DNA from 3 places in the Pandoraea sputorum genome. Region 1 is predicted to be linked to each of the others. Evidence: predicted binding sites of a transcription regulator. Region 1 holds the regulator's gene; each other region holds the start of a gene.
What was found. Region 1 encodes HrcA, which represses chaperone genes, less so after heat shock. Its sites were predicted from a motif close to TTAGCACTCNNNNNNNNNGAGTGCTAA; they were not measured.
Positions count from the first base shown of each region.

Region 2: NA29_RS05490 (co-chaperone GroES) is a predicted target of HrcA. The motif match lies at 1,905-1,931, and genes of this name have one in related genera.
Region 3: rpoH (RNA polymerase sigma factor RpoH) is a predicted target of HrcA. The motif match lies at 1,252-1,278, and genes of this name have one in related genera.

Region 1 is NZ_CP010431.2:4,632,778-4,636,053, reverse strand. Features, by position in the region: gene recN (DNA repair protein RecN) at 1-427, opposite strand, end outside; gene NA29_RS20385 (NAD kinase) at 451-1,395, opposite strand; gene hrcA (heat-inducible transcriptional repressor HrcA) at 1,516-2,544, shown strand; gene NA29_RS26515 (DUF6600 domain-containing protein) at 2,792-3,276, shown strand, end outside.
Region 2 is NZ_CP010431.2:1,207,479-1,210,754, reverse strand. Features, by position in the region: gene groL (chaperonin GroEL) at 1-1,486, opposite strand, end outside; gene NA29_RS05490 (co-chaperone GroES) at 1,536-1,826, opposite strand; gene NA29_RS05485 (carboxymuconolactone decarboxylase family protein) at 2,254-2,637, opposite strand; gene proX (glycine betaine/L-proline ABC transporter substrate-binding protein ProX) at 2,699-3,276, opposite strand, start outside.
Region 3 is NZ_CP010431.2:570,678-573,953, reverse strand. Features, by position in the region: gene ybiB (DNA-binding protein YbiB) at 1-550, shown strand, start outside; gene NA29_RS02610 (nuclear transport factor 2 family protein) at 701-1,090, opposite strand; gene rpoH (RNA polymerase sigma factor RpoH) at 1,314-2,252, shown strand; gene cydP (cytochrome oxidase putative small subunit CydP) at 2,700-3,041, shown strand; gene NA29_RS02595 (cytochrome ubiquinol oxidase subunit I) at 3,031-3,276, shown strand, end outside.

The DNA.
Region 1 (3,276 bases):
GGCGCAGCAACTGCTGGTGTGCGTGCTGGCCGTGAATGTCGACGAGCATTTCGCCGAGTTCGCGCATTTGTGTGAGCGTGGCGGGTGTGCCGTTGATGAAGGCACGCGAGCGGCCGCCGGCGTCGAGCACACGGCGCAGCAGCACACCGCCGTGCTCTTCGAGCGTAAGCGCCTGCGCTTGTAGCCAGGCTTCGAGATCGGGGCGCGCTTCGGCGTCGGCGGCGAATTCAGCGGTGATGTCGGCGCGCGATTGCCCGTTGCGCACCATGCTGGTGTCGCCGCGCTCGCCCATCGCGAGCGCCAGCGCATCGATCAGAATCGATTTGCCCGCGCCGGTCTCCCCCGAAAACACGGTGAAGCCTGCGGAGAATTCCAGATCGAGACGATCGACGATCACGAAATCGCGAATCGAGAGACTGCGTAGCATGGGATGTCGGGTGAGGCGTGGAGTCAGTTCTGCGGCGTATCTTCGTCGGAGATATGCTCGTTCCAATGCAGCTTGCGGCGCAGCGTCGCGTAGTAGTTGTAGCCGACCGGGTGCAGAAACGTCACCTGATGCTGGGAGCGGCCGACCAGAATCTGATCGCCCTGACGCAGTTCGGCAAACGACTGCATATCGAAATTGGCGCCGACTTCGCGACCGCCGGTAATCGTGATGACGATGTCGCTCGAATCCGGCAACACGATCGGACGGTTCGACAACGCATGCGGTGCGATCGGCACGAGCACCACGCCACCGAGGCGCGGATGCAGGATCGGGCCGCTCGCCGACAAAGCGTAGGCCGTCGAACCGGTGGGCGTAGCGACGATCAGGCCGTCGGAGCGCTGCTTGTACATGAAGCGGCCGTCGACGTCGACGCGCAGCTCCACCATCCCCGAGATCCCCGAGCGGTTCACGACCACGTCGTTGAACGCCAGCGTCTCGAAGAGCGTCTGGCCGTCGCGTTCGATGCGCGCGGCCAGCAGGGTGCGTTGTTCGGCTTCGAAGTGTCCTTCGAGCATGGCGGGCACGACCTGACGCATCTCGTCGAGCGGAATGTCGGTGATGAACCCGACGCGGCCATGGTTCACGCCGATGAGCGGTACCTTCGACGCGGCCAGTTGGCGGCCGACGCCGAGCATCGTGCCGTCGCCGCCGACCACGACCGCTACGTCGGCCTGTGTGCCGATTTCCTGAATGTCGAGGGTGCGGTACGGATCGGCACCTGCGCCGATGTTGTGCGCCGTGTCACGCTCGAAGACGACGTGATGCCCTCGCTGGGCGATGCATGCCGCGAGCGTGAGCAATGGTTCGGCGACGCCGTCGGCATGGTACTTCCCGACGAGCGCCACGGTCTTGAAGGGGCTCCCAGTTTTCATGCCGCCATTACACCATAAGTCGATGACAGCAACCATCGCCAACGCACGGCCTGCAACGCCGCCAGAGGGCCGGTAGGGCACGTTCCCTTTGGCCAGGCAACGCGAGGCCAGATTTAGGGGGAACGGGGCCCCACGTTTCGCGTTACAATTTTCGCCATGCTAGATCAACGTGCGCAAACGCTTCTCAAAACCCTGATCGAACGGTACATCGCAGATGGCCAGCCGGTCGGCTCGCGCACGCTCTCGCGGTTCTCGGGCCTCGACCTGTCTCCCGCGACGATCCGCAACGTGATGTCCGATCTCGAAGCGATGGGTTTCGTGGCCAGCCCGCATACGTCGGCCGGTCGCGTGCCGACGCCGCGCGCGTACCGTCTGTTCGTCGACACGATGCTGGCGGTGCGCCCGCTCGAAGAGGCCGTGCACCAATTGGCGACGCAAGTGCAGACCAGTCTGCAACCGGCTGGCCCGCAACAACTGATCGCCTCTGCCGCACAGGTGCTCTCGCATCTGTCGCAATTCGCGGGCGTGGTGCTCACCCCGCGCCGCAGCCAGACCTTCCGTCATATCGAATTCCTGCGTCTGTCCGACAAGCGCGTGCTGCTCATCATCGTCACGCCCGACGGCGACGTGCAGAACCGCATCATCCTGACGGAAAAGGACTATTCCCCGGCGCAACTGGTCGAAGCTGCGAACTACCTGAACGCCAACTTCGGCGGTCACAGCTTCGACGATGTGCGTACTTACTTGCGTGGTGAACTCGATGCACTGCGCTCGGACATGAGCGCGCTGATGCAGGCCGCCGTGCAGGCGGGCAGCGACGCGATGGCCGACACCACGCGCGAGAGCGTGTTGATCTCGGGCGAGCGCAACCTGCTGGGCGTGGAGGATCTGTCGTCGAACATGGAGCGTCTGCGCAAGCTGTTCGACGTGTTCGAGTCCAAGACCGGCCTGCTGCAACTGCTCGACGTGTCGAGCCGCGCGCAAGGGGTGCAGATCTTCATCGGCGGCGAGTCGAGCCTCGTGCCGATCGAGGAGATGACGGTTGTCACGGCCCCGTACGAAGTCGACGGCGAGGTCGTCGGTACGCTCGGCGTGATCGGACCGACGCGCATGGCGTACGAGCGCGTCATCCCCATCGTCGACATCACCGCCAAGCTGCTCTCCAACGCGCTCAGCCATCACTGAGCGGCGAGCAGGCGCGTCCGCGCGCGGCCCACGATTCGCCCATTCGCCCATTCCCGGTTACAACCCCGTAGCATTCCTTTACACGCTGTCACACACGGCAGGCTTAGGCTTGAAGCGTCACTTGCGGCGAGGTCGTCCGAAGTCGTTATCGGGCTCGCCGGAGGATTCGGACAGAACAACAAGGTGGCTGATCGCCAACGCCTGCAAGCCGCGCACGGCATGCCCACCGAAAGGGCCCGGAGTGTTTATGAAATCCCTGATTTCCTGGCGGACGACGGTCCGCTCCCTCGGCGTCGGGCTGGCGCTGAGTCTGCTGGGCGCCGTGGGTGCGCCGGGGCTGGCACAGGCGCAGAGCGCCGATCCGCCGGGGCGCGTGGCACGTCTGTCCCAGTTCGACGGAACCGTCACCTACGCCCCGGCGGGCACGAGCGACTGGCGCTATGCGGACCGCAACCGTCCGCTCACGACGGGCGATGCCATCTGGGTCGATCGCAACAGCCGGGCCGAGATGCACGTGGGCGGCACGGCGGTGCGCATGGGTGCGTCGACCAGCCTGACGCTGTCCGCCGTCACCGACCAGAATGTGCAACTGAACGTAACGCAGGGCACCGTCGGTGTGCGCCTGCGCAGCTTCGACCCGAATCAACCGTACGAGATCGATACGCCGAATCTGGCCTTCGTGCCGCAACAGGCCGGTGAATATCGTGTGGATGTGGATCCGAACGGCGTGAC
Region 2 (3,276 bases), 2.3 Mb from region 1:
GGTCCACAACGCCCATCTCCACCAGATCGCCGTACTCGCCCGACGATGCGTTGTAGCCGTAGTTGCCCTTGCCTGCAACAACGTTAGCCACGACGACGCTGGCTTCTTCGCCACCGTTGGTGACGATCTGACGCAGCGGCTCTTCCATCGCGCGCAGCACGATCTTGATACCGGCGTCCTGGTCGGCGTTGGCACCCTTGAGGTCCGACACGGCCACGCGAGCACGCAGCAGCGCAACACCGCCGCCCGGGACGATGCCTTCTTCCACGGCAGCGCGGGTAGCGTGCAGCGCGTCTTCCACGCGTGCCTTCTTTTCCTTCATTTCGACTTCGGTCGCAGCACCGACCTTGATCACTGCAACACCGCCGGCCAGCTTGGCCACGCGCTCTTGCAGCTTTTCACGGTCGTAGTCGCTGGTGGCTTCTTCGATCTGGGCGCGGATCTGCTTGACGCGCGCTTCGATGTTCACGGCTTCACCGGCGCCATCGATGATGATGGTGTTTTCCTTGCCGATTTCGATGCGCTTGGCTTGACCCAGCTCAGCCAGCGTGGCCTTTTCCAGCGTCAGGCCGATTTCTTCGGCGATGACCTGGCCGCCCGTCAGGATGGCGATGTCTTCCAGCATGGCCTTGCGGCGGTCGCCGAAGCCCGGAGCCTTGACGGCGCAGGTCTTCAGGATGCCACGGATGTTGTTGACCACCAGCGTTGCCAGGGCTTCGCCCTCGACGTCTTCAGCGATGATCAGCAGCGGACGGCCAGCCTTGGCGACTTGCTCGAGCACCGGCAGCAGGTCACGGATGTTCGACACCTTCTTGTCGAACAGCAGGACGAACGGGTTCTCCAGGATCGCGACTTGCTTTTCCGGGGTGTTGATGAAGTACGGCGAGAGGTAGCCGCGGTCGAATTGCATACCTTCGACGACGTCCAGCTCGTCTTGCAGCGACTTGCCGTCTTCGACGGTGATCACGCCTTCCTTGCCGACCTTGTCCATTGCCTTGGCAATGTAGTCACCGATCGAGGTGTCGCTGTTGGCCGAGATCGAGCCGACTTGAGCGATTTCCTTGTTCGTGGTGCAGGGCTTGCTGATCTTGCGCAGTTCTTCGATAGCAGCGGCGACAGCCTTGTCGATACCGCGCTTCAGGTCCATCGGGTTCATGCCCGAGGCAACGTACTTCATGCCTTCGCGAACGATCGACTGAGCCAGCACCGTTGCGGTGGTGGTACCGTCGCCGGCGTTGTCGCTGGTCTTGGAAGCCACTTCCTTGACCATTTGCGCGCCCATGTTCTGGAGCTTGTCCTTGAGTTCGATTTCCTTGGCGACCGACACACCGTCCTTGGTCACGGTCGGGCCGCCGAAGCTGCGCTCGAGCACGACGTTACGGCCCTTCGGGCCCAGGGTCACCTTGACGGCGTTGGCGAGGATGTTGACACCCTCGACCATCTTGGCACGAGCGGCATCGCCGAAAACGACTTCTTTAGCTGCCATTGCATTAACTCCTTGAATTCTTTACGTAGATGTCTGGGGGCAGACAGTCTTAGGCGGCCACGACGGCCATGATGTCTTCTTCGCGCATGACCAGCAGTTCCTGGCCGTCGACCTTCACGCCTTGGCCGGCATACTTGCCGAACAGAACGCGGTCGCCCACCTTCACGTCGAGTGCGATCAACTTGCCTTGATCATCGCGCTTGCCCGGGCCGACGGCCAGGATCTCGCCCTGGTCCGGCTTTTCGGCGGCGGCTTCCGGGATCACGATGCCCGAAGCCGTCTTCGTTTCGTTGTCCAGGCGCTTGACAATTACGCGGTCATGCAAGGGACGAAGGTTCATTACAAGCTCCTCTTTCTCTCAGTGAGATCGTCAAAACTAAATATGCAAGCTTTTGCATATATGGTGAATTCATGGTTGTTAGCACTCTGTGCCAACGAGTGCTAATTATAGGGACGGGGTTTTACGATTTCAAGACGCGGGGTATTCCCGGAGATGAGATTTATGCTGCTGTCGAGATCGGCTAAATAGTGAAATAGGTTCACTCAGCCCTGGACCAGCGAGACCGACAGCCAAGACAAATTCTGTGAAATCAATGAGATACGTAACAACCGCAACCTGTACCCTTGCCGGGCGTACACGTTTGCTACTGGCGATGCGACGAACCGCTACAACTGCTATGAGATTTGTGCGGTGAACAACTATGGGCGTCGGCGTCGGGTGACGACGTTAGCAGACATCGTCACCGGTCCCTGACGACCTCTCGGGATCAGGCTTCGGCGGCCAGGGTATCGAAAACCTCCCGCGCCACCCGGAAGCTATCGATCGCTGCAGGCACACCGGCGTAGATCGCCGCTTGCAGGAAGACCTCCGTGATTTCTTCCTTCGTCACGCCGTTGGTCAACGCGCCGCGCACGTGCAACTTCAGTTCGTGCGGACGGTTCATGACGGTGAGCATGCCAAGGTTGAGCAGACTGCGGGTACGCCGGTCCAGTCCGGGGCGGTTCCATATTTCCCCCCAGCAGTACTCCGTGACCAGTTCCTGCATCGGACGATTGAACGCATCGGCCGAGGCAATCGACTTGTCCACATACTCGCTGCCCAGCACCTCACGGCGTGTCTTCAGCCCTCTTTCAAACAGTTCCGAACTCATCGAACGCTCTCCTCATGTCCTGAGTATCGATGCAAGGCCGCGGGAGCGGCCATGCCATCGCTCAATGCGCCTTGAGCGCCGTCGCCACCCACTGATCCATCTGTGCCTTGTTGGCAGCAATCCACTCATCCGACAGTTTCGTGATCAGCGCCGGAGAACCGCCTTCCTTGCTGATGACGGCTTCCCACTGCGACCACGTCTTGCCCGGGAAGCGAATCTGCTCGATCAACGTCTTCACGGCCGGATTTGCCGCGACGAACTGCTTATTCGCCACCGAACCCCAGTTCCACGACGCCATCGCCATGCGGCACGGATTCGCGCCACCCGCACACCCCTCCACGTTGTTCACGAGCGCCGAGCCCTTGTTCGGGACGTTCGGCGGCAGCGCGTCTGCCGGCGTCGGCAGCCACACAACATCCGCGCCCGGCACGAGCGCGTTCGTCACCCACGACGGACTCCACGCATAGAAGAACGCCGGCTTGCCCTGTTTGATCTTCGTCACCGCCTCGACCATCAGCGCTTCATACTTGCCGCGCACCGCCTTGACCGTCTGCTTCAGGCCGAACTTGTCGATCTGATAATCGACGACATCGCCACAACTCCAGCCCGGGTCGCAACTGATCAACTCGGCCTTGCCGT
Region 3 (3,276 bases), 1.7 Mb from region 1:
AGGTCATCCCGCGAGCCAATCGGCCGCCGAGGCGGAGGAAGCCCTGCGCACGCGCCGCGTCGCCTATCTGCCCATTGCCGCGCTGTCGCCCGCGCTGGAGCGATTGCTGGAGATGCGTGCGGCGCTCGGCGTGCGAAATTCCGGGCACACCGTCGTCAAGCTTTTGCAGCCGTTTGCCGGGCCCGCGCTGCGCCTCGTGAACTACACACATCCGGAGTATCGGGAGACGCTGAGCGAGATGTTTGCCGACGCGACCAATAGCGCCGCCCCGGGCGTGCTGCTTGCCCGTGGCACGGAAGGCGAACCGGTCGCGGATGCCCGTCGGCAGGCGGCGATCGATGGGTTTTCGGACGGGAAGTTCCGGGTGTGGCAGGAAGCTGAGGAAGGTGCCACCGGCGCGCCGCCGTCACTCCCCCCAGCCGACGCCCCGGCCACTGCCCGATGGATCGAAGCGGTGCTTGCTGGCGACGTTCCAGTGCCTGCCCCCATCGCTCGTCAGGTCGAGGTGATTCGTCAGGCCATCGGGCTAAGTGCGTCATCGGCGCATTGAGACGAAATACGCGCACAACGTCGGATAACTCGCACGAATTCCGTCACAAAATCGAAATATCGCGGATTGATTCGATATTTTCGGAACATTTCATTCCGAAACACATCAAATCTTCTGTTTGGAGAGGACGCCTGGAGAGTACCGGGCGGGTCAGTCGGCCGACGCCATGCGGGTGGCCTGCCAGGAGATGACGAGCCAGGCTTCGGCCAGCAGCTTGTGCACTGCCGTGTAGGTCATTTGCGACGCGAGCGAACCGGTCGCGGTTTCCAGTTCGACCTTGAGCTTGCCAGTGACGACCACCGTGTCGCCGAACTGGCGGAGTTCCTGCGCTTTCGGATCGACGTCGATGTCGAGGTAACGGCGGCGGCCGGAGCTGATCGCGTCGAGAAATTCGCGCTTGGTTTCGCGTTTGCCATTCGAGTGCACGTAGAACAGATCGTCCGCGAGGAGCTTTTCCAGCTCATCGACATCGCCTTCGATCATCGCTTCGAAGCGCGCCGATTCGAGTTGTCGTACCGCGTCAATGTGCTTTCCCGCCATGCTGACCTCCCATCCTTCGCCATCACTTTAAGCTCGTGGCTTGGGTTGCAATTTACACCATCCGAGTCACGTTTGCGCCAGTGACTTCTCCCGTTTGACGGGGGGTGCTGGAAAACCCCGAGAAGCCGGAAACTTCCCGTCCGGTAAGGGTTCTAACGTCTTTAGCACTCATCGAAAGAGAGTGCTAAAATGCTTTCCCAGAGGCTAACCAGGAGTCCACCACTTGAGTACTGCCGCCACCAAGCATCCGACGACGCCGGCCACCGGCACGGCGCCGAATTCGCGTGCCCTTGCACTTGCCCCGTCGGCGCTGATGCTGCCGGGCAGTCTGGGCAATATCGACAGCTACATTCAGGCTGTCCATCGCATTCCCCTGCTCACCGCCGAGGAAGAGCAGTCGCTTGCCAAGCGTCTGCGTGAGAACGACGATCTCGAAGCCGCCCGCCAGCTCGTGCTTTCGCACCTGCGTCTGGTGGTCTCGATCGCGCGTAATTACCTCGGTTATGGTCTGCCGCACGCCGACCTGATTCAGGAAGGCAATATCGGCCTGATGAAGGCCGTCAAACGCTTCGATCCCACGCAGGGTGTCCGGCTCGTGTCGTACGCCATGCACTGGATCAAGGCCGAGATTCACGAGTACGTGCTGAAGAACTGGCGCACGGTCAAGGTCGCCACGACCAAGGCCCAGCGCAAGCTGTTCTTCAATCTGCGTAGCCAGAAGCAAGGCTTGCAGGCCTTCACGCCCGAAGAGATCGATCAGGTCGCACGCGACCTGAACGTCAAGCGTGAAGACGTCATCGAGATGGAAACGCGCATGTCGGGCGGTGATATCGCCCTCGAAGGTCACAGCGACGACGGCGACAGCGCAAGCTTCGCCCCCATCGCCTATCTGGCCGACTCCCATCAGGAGCCGACCGCCGTGATCGCCGCACGCGAACGTGACCATCTGCAGAGCGACGGTCTGCAAACGGCGCTCGGCCGTCTCGACCCGCGTAGCCGCCGCATCATCGAAGCGCGTTGGCTGTCGGTCGCCGACGATGGCAGCGGTGGTGCCACGCTGCACGAACTGGCAGACGAGTTCGGCGTCTCCGCCGAACGTATCCGTCAGATCGAAGTGGCCGCCATGAAGAAGATGAAAGGCGCGTTGCAAGCCTACGCGTAATACCGGGTTCGGGTGTCGAAGGCAGCGACAAATTGCCACACGACACTGCGATCCAGGTCGACGGAACATCGCCGACACCCAAGCCCCGTGAAGCCCCGAGAGGTTCGCGGGGCTTTTTTATTGGACTTCGAAAGTTCATCCGTCATCTGATCGCGACTTGATGCATCGCAAGGTCTGCTACTGAGCCCGTCGATAGAATCGGTTCGTACGTAGCCATGCTGCGTGCGAAGGACGGCCCGGGGGCCGTTCGCCGCGCCGGACCCTTGTCTCGAATCCGCTTCTCATCCGCCGTTGCTCGCAACGGCAGATCCGCATCGAACCAGCGTCATCTGCGTGTCATCCGCCCCCGTGCGCTGCGGTTTGACATTTTCAAGCGATAAGGCAAAATGCGCCGAAAGTCGACGCTGTTCCCAACAACACGACTTTCGACGCCAGGAGCCGTCACGGATGGACACCCACTCTCCTAGCAGTCTGAAGCCTCACGCCACGGCCTCACCGGCAGTACCGGCCGCAGCGGTCCCGGGCCAGCCGGAACCGGCAGCCACGGGCATCGTCGCCTGGATGATCCGGCGCTGGCGCACCCGCCCTTCTCGTTTTGCCCTCGAAATCCTGATCGTGCTCGCGATCAAGGTAGTACTCCTGTTCGTTCTGAAGCACGCGTTCTTCGACGCTCCGATGGCCAAACACATGCAATTGCCGCCGGACGTCGTGGCCCGCGCCCTCATCGGGCCGCAGGCCGTCGAAGCGCAGTCCCCCACCAAAAATCAAGGTGTCCGCCATGATCAGTAGCGAAGTCGTCGACCTCTCGCGCTTGCAGTTCGCCATAACGGCGCTGTATCACTTCCTGTTCGTCCCGCTCACACTGGGCCTGTCGTGGCTGCTCGTCATCATGGAATCGGTCTATGTGATGACCGGCAAGCAGATCTACAAGGACATGACCCAGTTCTGGGGCAAGCTCTTCCTGATCAACTTCGCGATGGGCGTGACCACGGGTCTCACGCTCGAATTCCAGTTCGGCACCAAC